DNA from 3 places in the Streptomyces sp. NPDC034099 genome. Region 2 is predicted to be linked to each of the others. Evidence: riboswitches for the same ligand, from Rfam matches in the RefSeq annotation. Region 2 holds a riboswitch; each other region holds the start of a gene.
What was found. A riboswitch is a leader RNA that binds a small molecule or an ion and turns the genes downstream of it on or off. The one in region 2 is predicted to bind cyclic di-AMP.

Region 1: linked by a shared signal. The riboswitch ahead of ACZ56V_RS18070 (C40 family peptidase) and the one ahead of ACZ56V_RS18775 (M23 family metallopeptidase) in region 2 are both predicted to bind cyclic di-AMP.
Region 3: linked by a shared signal. The riboswitch ahead of ACZ56V_RS31330 (M23 family metallopeptidase) and the one ahead of ACZ56V_RS18775 (M23 family metallopeptidase) in region 2 are both predicted to bind cyclic di-AMP.

The regions. Positions count from the first base shown of each region.
Region 1 covers NZ_JBVISR010000005.1:487,310-494,461, reverse strand. The annotation lists gene ACZ56V_RS18100 (adenosylmethionine--8-amino-7-oxononanoate transaminase) at 1-948, opposite strand, end outside; gene bioB (biotin synthase BioB) at 941-2,143, opposite strand; gene ACZ56V_RS18090 (8-amino-7-oxononanoate synthase) at 2,294-3,421, shown strand; gene ACZ56V_RS18085 (DUF397 domain-containing protein) at 3,464-3,694, opposite strand; gene ACZ56V_RS18080 (helix-turn-helix domain-containing protein) at 3,716-4,576, opposite strand; gene ACZ56V_RS18075 (ATP-binding protein) at 4,793-5,305, shown strand; gene ACZ56V_RS18070 (C40 family peptidase) at 5,276-5,749, opposite strand; cyclic di-AMP (ydaO/yuaA leader) riboswitch at 5,753-5,895, opposite strand; gene ACZ56V_RS18065 (hypothetical protein) at 6,306-6,614, opposite strand; gene ACZ56V_RS18060 (ATP-dependent Clp protease proteolytic subunit) at 6,622-7,152, opposite strand, start outside.
Region 2 covers NZ_JBVISR010000006.1:3,224-10,375, reverse strand. The annotation lists gene ACZ56V_RS18795 (YdeI/OmpD-associated family protein) at 1-223, shown strand, start outside; gene ACZ56V_RS18790 (MBL fold metallo-hydrolase) at 292-1,485, opposite strand; gene ACZ56V_RS18785 (TetR/AcrR family transcriptional regulator) at 1,637-2,257, shown strand; gene ACZ56V_RS18780 (SGNH/GDSL hydrolase family protein) at 2,302-3,087, opposite strand; gene ACZ56V_RS18775 (M23 family metallopeptidase) at 3,338-4,288, opposite strand; cyclic di-AMP (ydaO/yuaA leader) riboswitch at 4,291-4,450, opposite strand; gene ACZ56V_RS18770 (tyrosine-protein phosphatase) at 4,875-5,672, shown strand; gene ACZ56V_RS18765 (DUF6126 family protein) at 5,699-5,818, opposite strand; gene ACZ56V_RS18760 (helix-turn-helix domain-containing protein) at 5,815-6,441, opposite strand; gene ACZ56V_RS18755 (aspartate aminotransferase family protein) at 6,515-7,152, opposite strand, start outside.
Region 3 covers NZ_JBVISR010000013.1:114,015-121,166, reverse strand. The annotation lists gene ACZ56V_RS31345 (bifunctional acetate--CoA ligase family protein/GNAT family N-acetyltransferase) at 1-2,670, opposite strand, end outside; gene ACZ56V_RS31340 (HPr family phosphocarrier protein) at 2,872-3,153, shown strand; gene ACZ56V_RS31335 (GntR family transcriptional regulator) at 3,320-4,015, opposite strand; gene ACZ56V_RS31330 (M23 family metallopeptidase) at 4,146-4,910, opposite strand; cyclic di-AMP (ydaO/yuaA leader) riboswitch at 4,923-5,087, opposite strand; gene ACZ56V_RS31325 (M16 family metallopeptidase) at 5,279-6,667, opposite strand; gene ACZ56V_RS31320 (M16 family metallopeptidase) at 6,664-7,152, opposite strand, start outside.

The sequences.
Region 1 (7,152 bases), on a different contig from region 2:
GCCCATGAACGTCGGCCCGTGGGCCAGCACCGGCACCTCGCCCCGTGAGATGCCGTCGGCCACCCGCGAGGTGCACAGCGTGGCCGCCATCGTCAGATAACCGCCGGTCAACGCCTTGCCCACACACATCACGTCCGGCGTCACCGCCGCGTGCTCCGCCGCGAACAACGCCCCTGTGCGCCCGAACCCGGTGGCGATCTCGTCGAACACCAGCAGCACGCCGTGCGCGTCGCACGCCTCCCGCAGCACACGCAGATACGCGGGGGAGTGGAAGCGCATCCCGCCCGCGCCCTGCACCACCGGCTCCACGATCACCGCGGCCAGTTCGTCGGCGTGCCGCTCGATCAGCGACCGCAGGTGGTCGGCGTACGTCTCCTCGTACTCCGTCGGCGGCGCGTCCGCGAAGACCTGGCGCGGCAGGACGCCGGACCACAGCTCGTGCATCCCGCCCTCCGGGTCGCACACCGACATGGGCTGCCAGGTGTCGCCGTGGTAGCCGCCGCGCCAGGTGAGCAGGCGGCGCTTGCCGGGGCGGCCGAGGGAACGCCAGTACTGCAGGCACATCTTCACGGCGACCTCGACCGACACCGAGCCGGAGTCGGCGAGGAACACGTGCTCCAGGCCCTCGGGCGACATGTCGACAAGGAGCTTCGCGAGCCGCACGGCGGGCTCGTGGGTGAGCCCGCCGAACATCACGTGGCTCATCCGCTCCAACTGCTCGCGCGCGGCCTCGTTCAGCACCGGGTGGTTGTAGCCGTGGATCGCCGACCACCAGGACGACATCCCGTCGACCAGTTCCCCGGAGCCGTCGGCGGGCCGCAGCCGGACCCCGCTCGCCGACTCCACGACGAGCGGGTCCTGCCGGCCGGGCATCGGCCCGTACGGGTGCCACACGTGCCGCCGGTCCAGCGCCAGCAGCTCGGCGACGTTCAACTCGGGCTCAGGCATTGGGCGCGAGATCCGTCCCGGCGCCCCGACGGCGTACCGCCACCAGGTCCGTACGGGGCTCCTCGGCGAGGCGCGGCGACGCCGGCGCGGCGGCGGGAGCGGGGGCGCACACCCCGCCACCGGCGTGCGAGCCGCAGCCCCCGGCTCCGCTGCCGTCCTCGTGCGAGCCGCAGCCGCCGTCCCGGGCGGCCGCGCGGTGCTCCGGCAGGGTGACCTCCCCGGCGCCCTCCACCTCGAAGCCGGCGTCCGCGATCATCTCCAGGTCGGCGTGGCCCGCCTGCCCCTCGCTGGTGAGGTAGTCGCCGAGGAAGATCGAGTTGGCCAGGTGGAGGGCGAGCGGCTGCATCGTGCGCAGGTGCACCTCGCGTCCGCCGGCGATGCGCACCTCGACGTCCGGGCAGACGAACCGCGTCATCGCCAGGATGCGCAGGCACCGCTGCGGGGTGAGGTGCCACTCCTTGGCGAGCGGCGTGCCCTCCATCGGAATCAGGAAGTTGACCGGCACCGAGTCCGGGTCCAGCTCCCGCAGTGAGAAGACCACGTCGACCAGGTCCTCGTCGCTCTCGCCCATGCCCGCGATGAGACCCGAGCAGGCGGACAGCCCGGCGGCGTGCGCCTTGTGCACCGTGTCCACCCGGTCGGCGTACGTGTGCGTGGTCGTGATGTCGCCGTACGTCGACTCGGAGGTGTTGAGGTTGTGGTTGTAGGCGTCCGCACCGGCCTCCCGCAGCCGCTCCGCCTGGCCGTCGGAGAGCAGCCCCAGGCAGGCGCACACCTCGACCGACTCGTTCTGCTCCTTGATGGCCCTGATGGTGTCCGAGACCCGGTCCACGTCCCGGTCGGTCGGACCGCGTCCGCTGGCCACCAGGCACACCCGCTTGGCGCCCCCGGACACGCCCGCCGCGGCGGCCGCGGAGGCCTGGTCGGGCTTGAGCCAGGTGTACTTGAGGATCTCCGCCTTGGAGCCCAGCCGCTGCGAGCAGTAGGAGCAGTCCTCGGGACACAGGCCCGACTTGAGGTTGACGAGGTAGTTGAGTTTCACCCGTCGGCCGAACCAGTGGCGGCGCACCTTTCCGGCCGCGGCCACCACGTCGAGCACGTCGTCGTCGGAAGTGGCGAGGACGGCGAGCGCCTCCTCGCGGGTCGGCGGCTCGCGCCGAAGCCCCTTGTCCACCAGCGTGTTCAGCAGATCCATGAGAGCCGATCCTGTCCTAAGGGGCCGTTCGCGGCCAAGGAGACTTCGCACAACACTGACAGATCGACGTGTGGGTATTGCCACACCTCGCGGGGGTGGCCGGACCGCTAATGTCTGTTCATTGCCTACAAAACACCGGAGGGCCGCCCCATGGCGTTCGGCTGGATCGACGAGCAGGACCGGGCGCGCCGCGAGGCCGGACTCGTCCGGGTGCTGCGCCCCCGTCCGGCGGTGTCGCCGCTGCTGGACCTGGCGAGCAACGACTACCTGGGGCTGGCCCGGCACCCGGAGGTCGTCGAGGGGGCGGCCGCGGCCGCGCGGACCTGGGGCGGCGGCGCGACCGGCTCGCGGCTGGTGACCGGGACGACCGCGCTGCACACCGAACTCGAACGCGAACTGGCCGAGTTCTGCGGGTTCGAGGCCGCGCTCGTCTTCTCCTCCGGCTACGCGGCCAACCTCGCCGCGGTCACCGCGCTGGCACCGCACGGCAGCCTCGTCGTCTCCGACGCGGGCAACCACGCCTCACTGATCGACGGGTGCCGGCTCGCCCGCGGCACCACCCAGGTCGTGGGGCACGCCGACCCGGACGCCGTGCGCAAGGCACTGGCGACGCACGACGGACCCGCCGTGGCCGTCTCCGACACGGTCTTCTCGGTCGACGGCGACGCCGCGCCCCTGGCCGCACTCGCCGACGCGTGCCGGGCGCACGGGGCCGGACTGGTCGTCGACGACGCCCACGGCCTCGGCGTCCTCGGTGACGGCGGCCGGGGCGCCCCGCAGGGTGCGGGCCTCGCGGGCCGGGACGACGTCGTCGTGACCGTCACGCTGTCCAAGTCGCTCGGTGCGCAGGGCGGCGCCGTGCTGGGCCCCGCCCGGGTGATCGACCACCTGGTCAACGCGGCCCGTACGTTCATCTTCGACACCGGACTCGCCCCCGCCGCGGCGGGGGCGGCCCTGGCGGCGCTCAGGCTGCTCGGCCGCGAGCCGGAGCGGGCCGCGCGGGCCCGCGCCGTCGCCGCCGAACTGCACGCGCGCCTGACCGCCGCGGATCTGGACGCCGTACGTCCGGACGCCGCGGTCGTCTCGGTGCGCGCGCCCTCCCCGGAGGGTGCCGTACGGTGGGCGGCCGACTGCCGGGCGGCCGGCCTGGCCGTGGGCTGCTTCCGCCCTCCTTCGGTGCCCGACGGCATCTCACGGCTCAGGCTGACCGCCCGCGGGGACCTCTCCGGGGAACAGATCGAACGCGCTGTACGGGTGATCGGCGACACGCGGCCATGAGTCGGCGGGACACGGCCGTGCGCCGTCGGGAGTACGCCGGGGTCAGTCCCGGTGGACGCCGGCGGTGAACGCGGTCCAGCTCCCGGGGGAGAAGAGCAGGGCGGGTCCGGCCGGGTTCTTGGAGTCGCGCACGGCGAGCAGCCCGGCCCAGCGGCCGGCCGACGGACGGGTCGTCTCCACACAGTTGTTCGCTCCGGTGCTGTAGCTGCTGCGCAGCCACCGCACACCGGTCATATCGGTGCTGACAGGGATGTTCCGGGGGCGTTCGGACATGAAGCCTGGCATGGTGCCTCCTTACGCGCCTGCCGCGGTCGCGGCGATGAAGTCCAACGAGTCCTCGGGCGAAAGGGCATGGATCAGAAGGGCGTTGAAGGCCTCGGTATAGGCCTCTAGGTCTTCTTTCCGTTCGAGGTGCAGGCTACTCGTCAAGTGGTCGAGAACAACCACGTCCAGATCAGAAGTGCTCGAAAAAGAGAAGATTACGAAAGGGCCGGTCACACCGATGTGCGCCCCGGCGGCAAACGGCAGGACCTGGAGGTGAACATGGGGGAGCCGGGCGGCCTCGACCAGTCTGTCCAGTTGACGGGCCATCACCCCGGGGCCGCCCACCTCCCGGCGCAGCACCGCCTCGTCCAGGACCGCGCTCAGCTCCAGGGGCGGCTCGCCGCGCAGCACGTCCTGGCGGGCCAGCCGGACCTCCACCAGCGTTTCCAGCCGTTCCGCCGGCATGCCGTCCACCGCGGCCCGCGTCACCGCCCGGGCGTACTCCGGCGTCTGGAGCAGGCCGGGCACCACCGTGGTCTCCAAGGTGCGCATCGCGCTGGCCTGCGACTCCAGGCTGATGAAGTCGCGGTAGGTCGGTGGCAGCACCCCGCGGTACGCGTGCCACCAGTGGTTGCGTCCCCCCGCGTCCTCGGAGCGCGCCAGCATCACCAGCAGCCCCCGCAGCTGTTCGTCGTCCACGCCGTAGACGTCCAGCAGTAACCGCACGTCGGCCGGTTTCACCCCGCTCGTCCCCGTCTCGATCCGGCTGACCTTCGACTGGTGCCAGCCCGCGAGCCGGGCCGCCTCGCCGCTGGTGATGCCCGCCGACATGCGCAGGGCGCGCAGTTCCGCGCCCAGCTTCCGGCGGCGCACCACGGGACCGTGCTGCATGGGACAACTCCCTTACTCCTTATGAGCCGCCCAAATACGCTCTGCCGTCGCAGAGTTCACCGCTTCGAGCGACAGATATATGCATATCTTGGTGGATCGCCGCCCTTCGCGGGTCCGGTGATGGCAGTCTGGCGACGAAGCACCAGTCCGGGACCGTACTCGAACCATCCGCTCCGTGTCGGGCCTGCGGTCCCGTGAGAAAGGGACGACGTCGCCATGGCAGACCATCTGGAAGCATCCGTCACTCTGCCGAGCGATCCCGCCTCGGTGGCCGCCGCGCGGACCTATGCGGTCGGCACCCTGGCGGAATGGGGGCTGCCGGGCGACGCGGACTTGTCCGAGACCGTGCGGCTCATCGTCTCCGAACTGGCGACCAACGCGGTCCAGCACACGTTCGGGCAGTCGCCCACCTTCACGGTGGACCTCGTCCTCGACCGCGACGAGCGGCTGCGTCTCGGTGTCACCGACAGCCACCCGCGCTTCCCCAAGCGGCTGCCCGCCGCCGTCCAGCAGGACAACGGGCGGGGCATGGTGATCATCCGCTGGCTGACCGCCGAGTGCGGCGGCAGGCTGCGGGTCCGGCCCACCCGCGAGGGCGGCAAGACCGTCTCCATCGAACTGCCCTGGACACCCCCGAGCGGGCCGGCGGCACCCGCGGGAGTGACGGCGGGGCAGAACGCCGTCACTCCCGCGGGCGGGCTACTTGACCCGGCCGTACCAGACGCTTGAGGTCCAGATCTTCTGCAGCCGCACCACGTCCCCGGTCTTCGGAGCGTGCCAGAGTCTGCCCTTCCCGGCGTAGATGCCCACGTGGTAGACGCTCCGGCCGGAGTGGAAGAACACGAGGTCACCCACCTTGCGACTCCTGGCGGAGATGTGGCGGGTCTTGTTGTACTGCTGCGCCGCGGTGCGTGGCAGCTTCTTGCCGGCCTTCTTGAACGAGTACAGCGTCAGGCCGGAGCAGTCGAACCGGTGGGGGCCGATGGCGCCCCAGCGGTACGGGGAACCCTTCTTGGAAGCGGCGATGTTGAGGGCCTTCGCCGCGTGGCTCGCCGCGGCCGCTTCGGAGGCGACACCGGGGACCACGACGGAGCCGCCCACGGCGGCGAGAGTGAGGGCCGAGGCCGTACCGGCACGAGCCATCAGCGACGGGACACGATTGAGCGCGGACATGCGCAACCCTTCGTCAGCCGCCTGTGAAGGATGACCTGTCGGATTCGGGCTGGCGAAGTTGCCCGGCCGCACGAGTGCGGCTTCACCCCAAGGACCGCTCGGTCCGGCACCTCTCACGGAGGCTGCCGTGCCGGCGACCCGTCGTGCTCGGGTCCTCCACTCCTGCCGATCCACTTCCCTCGCGACCGGTCGTCCGGACGGCGGCAGGACTCGGCGTCCGCCCGGACCGCCCCGCCGCTGCGGCGGGGGCTTGTCGTCAGTCACGGATTCTCGTCCCGTCCGAAGGGAAAATCCCAACGGAACGTGCCCTTTGTGTTGTTACATCCCACTCACCCGTTCGGGTCGCCACCCCGTGTTCGACGTGCTGCCGTGCCCGGCGACGGGCCCGGGACCAGCGGCGGAGGGGCGCGTTGCACCGGCCGGGCGCGGGGGCGCCGCAACTTCGGCCGGTCGGGAATCGGAGGTGTCCCTACGCCGAAAGGGGGTACGCCGTTTGGTCCGTTTCGACCCGGCGCCGAGTCGACCCCGCGCCGAGTCGCAGTCGACGCGGGCCTCCTCAACCCCCGGAGCGCGGCGGAAGGCCGACCCGTGCCGTCCGGCGCTCCCCGTCCAGCACCCGCAGCGCCCGGGCCAGGGTGGCGGCGTGCACCTCCGTCTCGCCGCGCCGGTGCATCAGCGCCAGCGCGTCACGCAGCGCCGCCGCCTTGCCGACCAGCGCCTGGGCGGCCCGCAGTCCGCCGTAGGTGTCGCCGTCCCGCCCGGGGTTGATGCGCCCGAGCAGGTCGACGACGTCCAGATAGCGGTCGATGACCTCGGCCTCGGCGCGGGTCAGGGCCGGCAGCGGGGGCAACTCGGGTGGCAGCACGGGCGGATCACCTCCCGCCGGGCGAGGCGGGGCGGGTCCCGCGGGCGGGCACGATCCGGTCCACCAGGCCGTACGCCACCGCCTGTCGGGCGTCGAGGACCGTTTCCCGCTCGATGTCTTCGGACACCTGCTCGGGGCTGCGGCCCGTGTGCCGTACGAGGATCTCCTCCATGCGGGTGCGGATGCGGACCAATTCGTCGGCGTGGACGGCCAGGTCGCTCGCCTGCCCCTCCACCGGTTCGGTGAGCGCCGGCTGGCGGATCACCACCCGGGCGCCCGGCAGGACGGCGCGCTTGCCGGGGGTGCCCGCCGCCAGCAGCACCGCGGCGGACGGACCGGCCTGCCCGAGGCAGGTCGTCGCCACGTCGCAGGCGACGTAGCGCATCGTGTCGTAGATCGCCGTCATGGCGGTGAAGGAGCCGCCGGGCGAGTTGACGTAGAGCTCGATGTCCCGGTCCGGTGCCTGGTGCTCCAGGTACATGAACTGCGCCATCACGTCGTTCGCGGAAGTCTCGTCGACCGGTGTCCCGAGGAAGAC
Region 2 (7,152 bases):
CTGGGAGGCGGCGTACGCGTCGCAGAGCAAGGCGACGGTGCCCGACGACCTCCAGGCCGCCCTGGACGCGGCGCCGGCGGCCCGTGACTTCTTCGCCACCCTGGACAGCCGCAACCGGTTCGCGATCCTGCACCGGGTCGAGGACGCCAAGAAGGCGGAGACCCGGGCGGCCCGCATCGAGAAGTTCGTCGCCATGCTGGCGGAGGGGAAGAAGCTGTACTGAGGCAGCCGGGCGGCAGGCGGGTGCCGCCGCCCGCCGGTCCCCTCAGGCGGCCTCGTCTCCGACCGCCCTCACCGCTCACCGGCGAGGTCGAGATCCCCCTTGTTCGTCCCGGCCACGCCCTCGGCGATCCGCGGACGGCGCCAGGGACGCGCGATCGGCTGCGACACCGCCCGCCACCACGGCTCCACCGGCAACTCCCCCGCCGGCTCGAACGGCTCCCCCGGGCGCGGGAACGCCACCGCCTGGCCGGCCTCCTCGGCCGCGTCCCTCGTCCACTCACCGGGCTCCGCCCACGCGTGCGGCGCCAGGTTGAAGGTCCCCCAGTGGATCGGCAGCAGGGCGCCGTGCGACCGGCCGCCCTGGAGGTCGAGGTGGGCCCGGACGCCCTCCTCGGGGGTCATGTGGATGTCCGGCCAGAACTCCGCGTACGCGCCGAGCTGGATCATCGTGGCGTCGAACGGGCCGTGCGCGGCGCCGATGTCGCGGAAGCCGTCGAAGTAGCCGGTGTCCCCGCTGTGGTAGACGCGGTGCTCGTCACCGGCGACGACCCAGGACGCCCACAGGGTGTGCTGGGTGTTGCGCAGCCCGCGCCCGCAGAAGTGCCGGGCCGGGGTCGCGGTGAGGGTGAGGCCGCCGACGCGCGTCGACTCGTGCCAGTCCAGCTCGCGCAGCCGGTCGGGGGAGACACCCCAGTGTTCGAGGTGGCCGCCGACGCCGAGCGGCACGGCGAACAGGGTGTCCGTGCCGGCCAGCGCCTTGATCGTCGGCATGTCCAGGTGGTCGTAGTGGTCGTGGGAGATGACGACGACGTCGACCGGGCCGAGGGCGGCGAGCGGCAGCGGCGCCGGGTGCAGGCGCTTGGGGCCGGCGAAGGGGAACGGGGAGCAGCGCTCGCCCCACACCGGGTCGAAGAGCACGCGCTGCCCGTCGATCTCGGCGAGCACGCTGGAGTGGCCCATCCAGGTCAGCCGGAGCCCGGTGGCCGGTGGCCGGGCGAGGTCGGCCAGGGTGGTGGCGTGCACCGGAACGGGCCCCCGCGGGGACCGGCGCAGCCGCGCCTCCTTGTCGAAGTAGATCCTGGCGAATTCGGCGGCCGATCCGGAGGGCCGGGTCCGGGCGGTGCCCCCGGGGTTCTGGAAGACGCCGTCGCGGAAGTGCGGCGATCTGCGGATGCGCGCCATGCGCTCACCGCTCGGGTCCACGCCGAAGGCCGCGGGCCGGGGCACGCTGAACCCGGGACTCGGGGAACGGAAAGCGGGCACGGTACCTCCAGGTGGGGTGGTTCAGGCTCTCGTTGTCGTCGTCTCGTCCTACGTCACCTCGAACGACGGATGTCACATCCGTGTTCCCCCGGTCCACCGCGACCGGGAAGGGCGTCATCGCACGTCCGGGCGCCTGTATAGGGTGACGTGCGTGGGGAGAGTCCGGTTGAGCGTGGCGGAGCGGCGCGAGGAGCTGCTGGGCGCCGCCATCGAGCAGATATCGGCGCGGGGCGTGGCGGCGTTGCGGATCGCCGACGTGGCCGCGGCGCTCGGCGTCAGCAACGCCCTGGTGCTCTATCACTTCGCCACGAAGGAGCGCCTGGTCGCCGCCGCGTTCACCCATGCCGCCGAGGACGACCTCGCCCATCTGCGGGGGCTGCTCGCCCGTCGTACGTCGGCGCTGCGCCGCCTGCGGGCGGCCGTGCGGTGGTACGCGCCGACCGGTCCGGCCAAGGGCTGGCGGCTGTGGATCGAGGGCTGGGCGGCGGCGCCGCGCGAGCCCGCGCTGCGGGAGGTCACCCGCGAGCTGGACCGCCAGTGGAAGACCGCGATCGCCGAGGTCATCGCCGAGGGCGTGGCCGCCGGTGAGTTCTCCTGCCCCGAGCCGGACGCCGCGGCCCTGCGGCTGACGGCGTTGCTGGACGGGCTGGCGGTGCAGCTCACGTCGTACACGGGAACGGTGTCGCGGGCCCGGGCCAAGGAGTGGGTGGACGAGGCACTGGCCGGGGAACTGGGTCTGGAGCGCTCGGCCCTGGCGCCCACGCGACGTTAGACGCCAGGGTGTCGCACGGGCCCCGGCCGGCCGCCCGCCCCGCCTCAGGCCACCGGGGCGATCCACGTCTTGATGTCGTCCGGCGACAGGGTGCCCTTGGCCGTCACGTGGTCGCCCGACGACTCGCCGCGCAGCCGGCGCCCGATCCACGGCACCAGGTACTCGCGCGCCCAGTGCACGTCGTCGCGCCGGACGTCGAGCGTGCCGCGCGGCGGCAGGGGCGGCCACGGCTGGTCCGGGTCGGCCGGGACGCGCAGGCCGAGGGCCTGTCCCGCGCGCAGCGCCACGCGGGTGTGGCCCTCCGGCGACAGGTGCAGCCGGTCGGCGTCCCACGCCCTGCGGTCCTGGACGCTGCGGAGCGACCACAGGTCGAGCACCGGGCAGCCGTAGCGGTCGGCGATGGCGCGGACGTGCCCGTTGTACGTGGCGATCTTGCCCCGCAGGTGCTTGAGCACGGGCACCCCCCGGGTGTCGAACCCGGTGGTCACCAGGACGGTGCCGGCCGCGGCGGTCAGCGCGGCCACCGCCAGTTCGAACCGCTCGGCGACCTCGTCGGGGTCGGTGCCGGGCCGGAGGATGTCGTTGCCGCCGGCCGCGAACGAGACCAGGTCCGGGGCGAGTCGTACGACCCGCGGGACCTGTTCCGCCACGATCTGGTCGAGGAGCCTGCCGCGCACGGCGAGGTTCGTGTACGTGAAGTCGCCCTCGGGGCGCCGGTCCGCGAGCAGTACGGCGAGCCGGTCGGCCCAGCCGAGGAACGCCCCGTCGGGGCCGGGATCGCCGACGCCCTCGGTGAAGCTGTCCCCCACCGCCACGTACGACCCGATCACTGCTCTGCTGTCACTCTTCGAATCGTCTGCCACATCGGCCCATGATTCACCTTGGAATGTGACCTACGCGACCGTAGGAAGGGGTTGACGGTCGGTGAGAAAGGCCACGCCTAAAGTGTTCGTCAATTCCGGAATACGGCGGAGGTCGGACACATCCACGGCCCGTACAGCCATGGCCGGATACGCCGAAGGCCGGACCCGGGGATCGGGGTCCGACCTTCGGGGCGCGGGGGCTGCGCGGAACCGGTCGTCAGACGGAGACGCCGTGCGAGCGCAGGAACGCGATCGGGTCGATGTCCGAGCCGTAGTCCGGCGTGGTGCGGATCTCGAAGTGCAGGTGCGGTCCGGTCACGTTGCCGGTGGCGCCCGAGAGGCCGACCTGCTGACCCGCCGTCACCGACTGACCGGCGGAGACGGAGAGCGAGGAGAGGTGGGCGTACTGGGCGTAGTGGCCGTCGGCGAGCTGGATGACGACCTGGTTGCCGTACGCGCCGCCCCAGCCGGCGGAGACGACGGTACCCGCGCCGACGGCCTTCAGCGAGGTGCCGGTCGGGACGACGAAGTCGGTGCCGGTGTGGTAGCCGCTGGACCACATGCTGCCGGACTGGTGGTACGGGGTGCCGACGGTGCCGCCCTCGACGGGGGAGGTGTAGCCGCTGGTGGTGCCCGCGGACTGGGTGCCGGTGTTCGAGGAGTCCGAGGAGGAGGCGGCCTTCTCGGCGTCCGTCGACTTCTGGGCCGGCTTCTCGGCGGCGGGCTTCTCGGCGGACTTCTGCGCGGGCTTCTGGGACTGCGCGGAGGACGGCGCCGACGACTTGGCGGCGTGGCCGCCGATCGAGAGCTTCAGACCGGGGTGGATCAGCGACGGGTCGGAACCGACGGCCTCGCGGTTGTCCGCGTAGAGCTTCTTCCAGCCGCCGTCGACGTGCTGCTCGTCGGCGATCTTCGAAAGGTAGTCACCGCTCTTCACGGTGTACGTCCGGGAATCCGAGTTCTTCTCGGCGCCGCTCGCGGCGGCCTTCTTGGCCGACGTCGGAACGGCCTGCACGGCCTGCTCGGAAACGGAGTGCGCGGGGGCGGCGTTGGCGGCGGCGGCGCCCATCAGCGGGAGCGCGAGCGCGGCGCCACCGGTTCCGGCGACGGCGATGGTGCGGGTCAGGCGCATGGCCCTGGTACGGCGGTGCTTACCCTTCGCGGGCATGGCGAATTCCTCTCCGGCGCCTGCGAGGTGAGCTGTCGGGTGCGGGCTGGAGATGCCCGGCCGCGTCGGAACGCGGCTTTACCCCAAGCCGTTCCGGGAACCGGAACAGGCAGTTCTACCTGTGGGTCCCCCGCTCCTGCCGTGTACGGGTGGTCGATGAGTGCGGGCTCCGGTCGGCGGCAGGATTAGGCGTCCGCCCGGATCGGTGGTGAACGTAAGGGACCAGGACGCACCGGGACAAGCGAGGGTTTCCCGCGACCGGCGTTCCGATTGATCCTTTACGGGAATGACCGGTAACCCTGCGTCGATTTCCGTCGCGTCGTTTTCCTGAAAGGCCCTTGGAATGCAGCCCAATTACGTGAACATGACGGGCCACGCACGGTCACGGATATGACGCTGCTCACGCGCTCCTCACGCACGCTCCGCCATTTCAGGGCCAGTTGTTATTAAGGCGCCAATTCGGACAGAAGGCTCTTATCGGCTCGCAATATCCCTCGGAGCACGATTTCACGCACGGGGGATGCCGTATCGTCGGGTCGTGCCCGCCGGCGAGCAGCGGCGGCGGGGTGGAGTGGGAGGAGCCCCCGTGACGCAGCAGGTCCCGTCGACCGAACCCGAGCTGACCGGTGTGCGCAACTTCCGGGACGTGGGCGGACTGCCGACCGTGGACGGGCGGCGGGTACGGCAGGGGGTGCTGTTCCGCAGCGGTCACCTGGCGCACGCCACCGGTGAGGACGCCGCGTTCCTGGCCTCCCTGGGCCTGCACACGGTCTTCGACTTCCGCAACGCGGCCGACCAGAAGCTCGACGGCCCGGACGTCGACCTGCCGGGCGTGCGCAATGTGAACCTGCCGCTGAGCGATCCGGCCGACGGCGCCGAGTTCTGGAAGATGGTCCGGGACGGAGACCTCGACCAGCTGCGCGAGATCCTCGCCGACGGCAAGGGCGCCGACCGGATGATCGGCTCCTACCGCTCGATCGTCACGGAGCGCACGGCGGAGCACTCCCGGATCCTGCACGCGCTCGCCGAGGACAGCGTCCCCGCGCTGATGCACTGCGCGGCCGGAAAGGACCGTGCGGGTCTGTCCATCGCCGTCACCCTGCTCGCCCTGGGCGTCGAGCGCGAGGCCGTCGTCGAGGACTACCTGAAGTCGAACGCCGCGCACCGCCGCTACAAGGTGCGCCGCAGCGGCTCCGCCGCCTCGGCCTACTCCCCCGAGGTCATGGAGCTGCTCAGCCCCCTGTTCGACGCGCGCGCCGAGTACCTGGCGGCGGCCTTCGAGACCATCGAGGAGACGTGGGGCGGCGTCGACGCGTACCTGGAGAAGGGCCTGCGGCTCACGCCCGGGACCCGGGAGCGGCTGCGCGAGCGGATGCTGGACTGAGCCGGGTCACCCGCTCGCGGACGGCGCTACTTGGCGCCCACCTCGAACAGCAGGTAGAGGAAGCCGCCGAAGACGTGCCCCAGGGCGATGTAGACGAGCAGTCGCACCCACAGGGCGCGCGGGAACTTCTCCTGCATGGTGCTCATGGCGTCTCTCCAGGGTTCGGGCCGGGGGCCGGGCCGAGGCACAGCGCGGCCGTCGGGCTCTGCAGCAGGGTGTGGACGAAGAGCAGCTCGACCCCGTCGGGGTCCTGCGCGGCGATCCGGTGCGGGGTCGTCGAGTCGAAGTGGGCGCTGTCCCCCGCGGTGAGCCGGTGCTCGGTGTCGCCGAGGCGCAGTCGCAGCCGGCCCCTGAGGACGTGGAGCCACTCCTCACCGGGGTGCACGCGCACGACGTCGCCCTCGGAGCCGTACGGCACCAGGACGCGCAGGGCGTGCATGCCGCGGCCCGGCGCCCCGGCCCGGTAGTACGTCCAGCCGCCCGCGCTCGTGGGCTCCATGTCGGCGGCGCGCACCACGGCGTCCCGGTCGGCGGCCGTCTCCCCCAGCAGCTCGGCGACGGTCGTACCGTAGACGCGGGCGAGGGAGAGCAGCATCGGCAGCGAGGGCTGGCGCTGCCCGGTCTCCAGGCGGGACAGGTGGGCGGGCGAGAGCCCTGCGGCGCGGGCCGCGGCCTCCAGGGTGAGGGCGGCCCGCCGCCGCAGCTCACGCAGCTGAGGTGCGACGGCGGTGACCGGCCCTTCGGCGGGGCCGGTCTCGGAGGGACTCATGCCTCCATTCAGCCCGATTCTTGCCCGCTGGGCAAATTTCTTGCCTCATAGGCAAAAGTTCCCAAAGTCCCTCTCAGCGGTTGGCCACCGCCTGCTTGACCAGGGTCTTCCCGAAGTCCCACATCAGGCCGCCGCCGTTGTGCGCGTCCTCCATCACCTCCGTGAAGGCGTCGACGAACCGGTCGGCGTCGGCGGTGTCGATGATCAGCGGTGGGATCAGCTTGATCACCTCCAGGTGGTCGCCGGACACCTGGGTCAGGATCCGGTGCCGCTGCAGCAGCGGCACGACCACCATCTGCGCGAACAGTCCCTTCCGCGCGGCCTGGAGCATCGTCCAGCGGCTGCGCAGCTTCAGGGACCGGGGCCGGCCGAACTCGATGCCGATCATCAGCCCGCGGCCCCGGACGTCGGCGAGCATTTCGTAGCGGTCCACCAGTTCCGCCAGCCGGGACTTCAGCCGCTCCCCCACCGCGGCCGCGTTCGCGACGATCTCCTCGTTCTCCATCACCGACAGCACCGCGAGCCCGGCGGCCATGGCCTGCGCGTTGGACCCGAAGCTCGCCGAGTGGACCTGCACGCGGTCCATCGAGGAGTACACCTTCTGGAAGATCCAGTCCTTGCCCAGGGTGGCCCCCACCGGCACGTACCCGCCGGACAGCGCCTTGGCGACGCAGACCAGGTCGGGTTCGACGCCGTCCGAGTGCTGGTAGG
Region 3 (7,152 bases), on a different contig from region 2:
CAGCCGGTGCGCCATGTCGCCGAGCAGCTGGGTGGCCGCGCCGGCGAGGCCGAAGGAGAGCACCGCGCCGGCCGCCGGGTCGATGACCGCCCGTACGACGGTGTCGACGCCGCGCGGGGCCATGCCCTGCACCACCGGGCGAAGCTCCGCGGGGGCGCCGAACAGCTCGGTCAATTCGGCGTAGGCCCGGCGCAGTTGCTCCTCGTCCGCGAGATCGAGGCGTACGCCGCCCAGGTCGGCGCGGTGCCGCAGGTGCGGCGCGGTGGCCTTGAGGGCCACGGGGTAGCCGATGGTCCGCGCGGCGGCCGCGGCGTCGTCGGGGGTGGGGGCGGGCAGGGCGCGGTGGACGCGGACGCCGTACCTGCCCAGCAGCTCGCAGGTCTCCTGGGCGCCGAGGGTGAGCCCCTGACCGCGCGCGAGGTATCCGGCTATCTGCTCGGCGGCGCCCTTCTCGTCGATGTCGTCGTACTCCGGCACCTTGCCGGGGTCGGCGGCGTCGCGCCGCCACTGGGCGTAGGCGACGGCCTCGCCGAGGGCGCGGACGGCGCGCTCGGCGGCGGGGTAGGCGGGGATGAGGTGGGCGCCCTCCGGGACCCGGACGGCGGACGGCTGCTGGGCCGGGGCGGCGGCCGGGCGGGGCGGCCCTGGCGGGCGGGGCGGGCCGGACGCGGGGCCCTCGACGGGGCCGGGGGTGGCGTGGGGGGCGGTGCCCGGGGCGGGGTGGGAGGCGGCGCCCGGGGCGGGGTGGGAGGCGGCGCCCGGGGCGGGGTGGGAGGCGGCGCCCGGGGCCGCCTGCGGGGCGGTGCTCGCCGCCGCGGACAGGGCCTCCGCCAGGCCGCCCAGCTCCACGTGGACCACGAGGACCGGCTTGGTGGGGACCGCGGCCGCCGCCGAGCGCAGCGCCTGAGCCAGCGCGGCGTCCCCCGCCGCCCCCTCCCCCACCGTCGGGATCGCGGTCACCACGACCGCGTCGCAGGTGTCGTCGGCCAGGGCCCTGGCCAGGGCCGCGTGGAAGTCGTCGGCCGAGGCGGCGGTCGTCAGGTCCAGCGGGGGCTGCGGGCGCAGGCCCTCGGAGAGGCACGCGTCGTAGGTGAGCAGTCCCAGGGACTCCGAGTTGCCCAGGATGGCCACCCTCGGTCCGGCGGGCAGCGGCTGGCGGGCGAGGAGCAGCCCCGCGTCGACCAGGTCGGTGATGGTGTCGACCCGGATCACACCGGCCTGCCGCAGCAGCGCGGAGACCGTCGCGTGCGGCAGCCGGGTCGCCCGTACGGCGTGCCCCTGGGGTGCCACGCCGCCGTGCCGCGCCCCCTGCACCACGACCAGGGGCTTGGCGGCCGCGGTGCGCCGGGCCAGGCGGGTGAACTTGCGCGGGTTGCCGATGGACTCCAGGTACATCAGCGCGACGTCGGTCTCCGGGTCGTCGTACCAGTACTGCAGGACGTCGTTGCCGGAGACGTCGGCGCGGTTGCCGGAGGAGACGAAGGTGGACACGCCGGTGTGGCCGGTGACCCCGCCGCCGCGCCGGTGCAGCCGGGAGAGCAGGGCGATGCCGATGGCGCCGGACTGGGCGAACAGGCCGATCCGGCCGGGGCGCGGCATCTCGGGGGCGAGGGAGGCGTTGAGCCGCACGTCCGGGGAGGTGTTGATGATCCCGAAGGCGTTGGGCCCGATGATGCGCATGCCGTACGTGCGCGCGTGCCGCACGAGGGCCCGCTGGCGTTCGCGTCCGTCGGGGCCGCTGTCGGCGTATCCGGCGGAGATCACCACCAGTCCCTGCACGCCGTGCTCGCCGCACTCGGTGACGACGTCGGGGACCTGCTCGGCGGGCACGGTGACGACGGCGACGTCGACGGGCCCGTCGACGTCGCGCACGGAGCGGCACGCCGGGACCCCGTCGAGGTGCTTCTGGTCCTCGGGGAAAGCCCTGTTCACGGCATACAGGCGGCCCGTGTACCCCGCGTCCCGGATGTTGCCGAGGATGCTGCGGCCGACGCCGCCCGGGGTGCGGCCGGTGCCGACGACCGCGACCGAGCCGGGCTGCAGCAGCCGCTGGACGGAACGGGCCTCCGCGCGGTGCTCGCGCGCGTACTGCACGGCGAGCGAGCGGTCGGTGGGTTCGAGATCGAACTCCAGGCGGACCACCCCGTCCTCGAAGCTCCGCTTCTGGGTGTACCCGGCGTCCATGAAGACTTTGATCATCTTGTTGTTGGCGGGCAGGACCTCGGCGGCGAAGCGGCGGATGCCCCGCTCGCGGGCGACGGCGGCGATGTGCTCCAGCAGGGCCGAGGCGACGCCGCGCCCCTGGTGGGCGTCCTGGACGAGGAAGGCGACCTCGGCCTCGTCGGCCGGGGAGGTGGCGGGCGTTCCGCCGGCCCCGATCCGGTCGTAGCGTACGGTGGCGATGAACTCGCCGCCGATGGTGGCCGCGAGTCCCACCCGGTCCACAAAGTCGTGGTGCGTGAAGCGGTGGACGTCCTTGGCGGACAGGCGAGGGTACGGCGCGAAGAAGCGGTAGTACTTCGACTCGTCGGAGACCTGCTCGTAGAAGCTGACCAGGCGCTCGGCGTCATCAACGGTGATGGGGCGGACGCGCGCGGTGCCGCCGTCGCGCAGCACCACGTCGGCTTCCCAGTGGGCGGGGTACTCGTGCCGGTCCGACGAGGTCTGCATGGGCCCCAGAGTACGGCTCGCGTCCGACAACGGCGCGGGGCAGTCTGTGGGGGACACGAGCTCGGACCGAGGCCGCGGTCCGAGCACCGTACGGGACGGCGCACACGCCCGTCCCGGCTTGCTTCACGATGTGGGAAACTGGTCTAGACAACACTGGTCTAGACAACTCCAACCCTCTGAACACCTGAAGGGCAGCATCACATGGCTGAGCGCCGCGTCAACGTCGGCTGGGCCGAGGGTCTCCACGCCCGCCCCGCCTCCATCTTCGTCCGAGCCGCCACGGCCACAGGCGTCCCGGTGACGATCGCCAAGGCCGACGGGTCCCCCGTCAACGCGGCCTCCATGCTGGCCGTCCTCGGCCTCGGCGCCCAGGGTGGCGAGGAGATCGTCCTCGCCTCCGACGCCGAGGGCGCGGAGGCCGCCCTGGACCGGCTGGCGAAGCTGGTCGCCGAGGGGCTCGAGGAGCTTCCCGAGACCGTCTGAGCCCGACCGATGGCACCACCGAAAGGCCCGCCGGGACACCGGACGGGCCTTTCGCGTCATTTCTCTTCTGTTTCTCTGCCCTTTCGGTTCGCCCGTCCGTTCGCCCTGTTTACGGCAGCAGAAAACACCGGGCGGAATTCCCCGCCCTTTGTATACGGCACCCGCGTTACCGGCGCGGGCCCGCCGTGTTTACGGGATGTTGCGCATTCCTCACACGCTCCGTCCGCCCGCCGCCGGAGGCGAAGCGCAGCCGGTGCGCGGACGCCGACCGCTCGATGTGCAGGGTCATGAGCGCCCGCGCGCGTTCGCCGTCACCCCGGGCCACCGCATCGGTGATCGCGCCGTGCTCCGCCCAGTACTCCACCGGGCCGACCGGTGCCTCCACGACGTACATCCAGGCGATCTTGTGGCGGAGCTGGGTCAGCAGCGCCGTCAGGGAGGGGCTGTCGGCCGCGCGGGCGAGGGTCTCGTGGAACCAGCCGCCCAGTGAGCGCAGCTCCTCGCCGGTGCCCTGCCTGGCCCGCTCCTGCCCCAGCCTGACCAGGCCGCGCAACACCCTGAGGTGGGCCTCGGTGCGCCGCCGGGCGGCCCGGGCGGCTCCGAGCGGCTCCAGGAGCGTGCGCGTCTCCAGCAGGTCGGCGGCCTCCCGCTCGGTCGGTTCCGCCACGCACGCGCCCGCGTGCCGCCGGGTCACCACGAAGCCCTCGGCCTCCAGCGTGCGCAGGGCCTCGCGGACGGGGACGCGGGAGACGCCGTAGCGGCGGGCGAGGAGTTCCTCGGTGAGCCGGCTCCCGCGGCCGTGTACGCCGGTGACGATGTCGTCCCGGATCGCCGTGCACACGGAATGCGCCGGAATACGCATGAGCGACCTCCCCTTGACCCCCGCGAAACGCCGGTGATTGACGTGTGTTGCACGACCCCAGGCCAATCAAGCGATATTAAATGCGAAAAGCCCCGGCTCGGGAAGCCGGGGCTTTCGGACGTCGTCTCTGTCAGACGTTCACGCCGTGGGAGCGGAGGTAGGCGACGGGGTCCATGTCCGAGCCGTACTCGGGGCTCGTACGGGCCTCGAAGTGCAGGTGGGGTCCGGTGACGTTGCCGGTGGCGCCGGAGAGACCGATCTGCTGGCCGGGCTCGACCGACTGGCCGACCGAGACGCCGATGGACGACAGGTGCCCGTACTGCGTGTACGTGCCGTCGTGCATCTTGATCACGACCTGGTTGCCGTACGCCCCGCCCCAGCCGGCCTCGACGACGGTACCGACGCCCACCGCGTGCACGGTCGTGCCGCTGGAGGCGTGGAAGTCGATGCCGGTGTGGCTGCCGGAGGACCACAGGGAACTGCCGGCCTGGTAGGCGGTGGAGACGTACGAGGCGGTGATCGGCGCGACGAAGGTGTTGAGGCGCTTGCGCTCCGCCTCCCGCGCGGCGCGCTCCTTGGCCTCGCGCGCCTCCTTGGCCGCCTCGGCCGCGCGCTCGCGGGCCGCTTCCCGGGCCGCCTCGCGGGCGGCGGCGTCCGCGGCCGCCTGCCGCTGGGCGACGGCCTGGGCGTCTATCTCGTCGGCCACTGAGTCGCCGATGGTGACGACCGGGGTGAGGCCGCTCTGCTCCACCGCGGGCTCGGCGGCGAGCGCCGGGGCGGCGAGGGTGCCGACGACGCCGGTGGTGGCGAGGGCCGCGACTCCCGCCGCGCGGGCGGTGGTGCGGTGCACCCGGCCGGTACGGCGGTGCTTCCCGGTGGCGCGCGTGAACGCCATGTAGAGGCTCGTCCTTTCCTTCCCTCTCGCCTACCGGGTTAGCTGACGGGTTCGGAGGTGGAAGGTCTCCTACGGACCCCCTCGCTCTGCGCGCGGGCGTCCGATTCACCCCAGGGACTGCGTTGGGTCCCCGGCTCCCCTGGCTCGCGCCGTACGGGGACTCGGCGATGGCTGTCCGGTGCCGCGGGCGCGGCGCACTGCCTGACGAACAGCCCGGAAGACGCTAAGCGCGGCTGCGTTCAATTCTCAAACGCAACAGGCTTTTTGTAGCGCACGCCACAGGGCAGACAGGCAACCACTCCCCCAATACGGACAAACGGTGGCCCTGGTGACACTCCGGTCACCAGGGCCACCACACGCGCGTGCCGCTACTCGGCCGCCACCACGGTGACTTCGCCGATGCCGAGGGCCTCGACGGGCTCCTTGATCTGCGCCGCGTCGCCGACGAGGACCGTCACGAGGCGGTCCACCGGGAAGGCGTTCACGACCGCCGCGGTGGCCTCCACGGTGCCCGTGGCGGCCAGTTGACGGTAGAGCGTGGCCTGGAAGTCGTCCGGCAGGTGCTGCTCGACCTGGTCGGCCAGCGTGCTCGCCACGGCCGCCGCCGTCTCGTACTTCAGCGGCGCCACGCCCACCAGGTTCTGCACGGCCACGTCACGCTCGGCGTCGGTGAGCCCCTCCGCGGCGAGCTTGCGCAGCACCGTCCACAGGTCCTCCAGGGCGGGACCGGTGTTGGGGGTGTCGACGGACCCGCTGATGGCGAGCATCGCGGCGCCCGTGCCGTCCGGCGCGGACCGCAGGACCTGGCCGAACGCCCGTACGCCGTAGGTGTAGCCCTTCTCCTCACGCAGGACGCGGTCCAGACGCGAGGTGAGGGTGCCGCCGAGGCAGTAGGTGCCGAGCACCTGCGCGGGCCACACGCGGTCGTGCCGGTCGGCGCCGGTGCGGCCGATCAGCAGCTGCGTCTGGACGGCGCCGGGACGGTCCACGATGACGACGCGGCCCCGGTCGTCGGCGGTCACCGGGGGGACGGGGCGCGGCTCGGCGGTCGAGCCGGTCCACGCGCCCAGGGTGTCGCCGAGCAGCGCGTCCAGGTCGACGCCGGTGAGGTCGCCGACGACCACCGCGGTGGCGGTCGCGGGGCGGACATGCCGCTCGTAGAAGGCGCGTACGGCCGCCGAGTCGATGGCCGCGACCGTCTCCTCGGTGCCCTGGCGCGGGCGCGACATGCGCGAGTCGGCCGGGAACAGCTCCTTGGAGAGTTCCTTGGCGGCGCGCCGGGAGGGGTTGGCCAGCTCGTGCGGGATCTCGTCGAGCCGGTTGCGCACCAGCCGTTCGACCTCGCTGTCCGCGAAGGCGGGTGCCCTGAGGGCGTCGGCGACCAGGCCGAGGGCCTTGGCCAGGCGCGAGGCGGGCACCTCCAGGCTCAGCCGGACGCCGGGGTGGTCGGCGTGCGCGTCCAGGGTGGCGCCGCAGCGCTCCAGCTCGGCGGCGAACTCCTCGGCCGAGTGCTTGTCGGTGCCCTCGGAGAAGGCCCGCGCCATGATCGTGGCGACGCCGTCGAGTCCGGCGGGCTCGGCGTCCAGGGGGGCGTCGAGGAGCACCTCGACGGCGACGACCTGCTGGCCGGGGCGGTGGCAGCGCAGCACGGTGAGGCCGTTGTCGAGGCTGCCGCGCTCGGGGGCGGGGAACGCCCACGGCTTGGGCTCGCCGGCCTGCGGCTGGGCGTGGAATTCCATGGTGGCGAGCTCGGTCACTTGGCCGCCTCCTCGTTCTCGTCGGTGGCGTCGGTCGTGTCGGCGTCGGTCTCGTCGGCGGGAGTGGTGGGCTCGTAGACGAGCACCGCGCGGTTGTCGGGGCGCAGGCGGGCCTTGGCGACCTCCTGGACCTCCTGCGCGGTCACCTCGAGGACCCGCTGCACGGCGGTGAGGGCCAGCTGCGGGTCGCCGAACAGGACGGCGTACCGGCACAGTTCGTCCGCGCGGCCCGCTACCGTGCCCAGGCGGTCCAGCCACTCGCGTTCCAGCTGGGCCTGGGCGCGCTCCATCTCCTCGGCCGTGGGGCCCTCCTCGGCGAACCGGGCCAGCTCCTCGTCGATGGCCGTCTCGATGACCGGGACCTCCACGTCGCCGGACGTCTTCACGTCCAGCCAACCCAGGGAGGGTGCCCCGGCGAGCCGCAGCAGGCCGAACCCGGCGGCGACGGCGGTGCGGTCGCGGCGTACGAGCCGGTTGTACAGGCG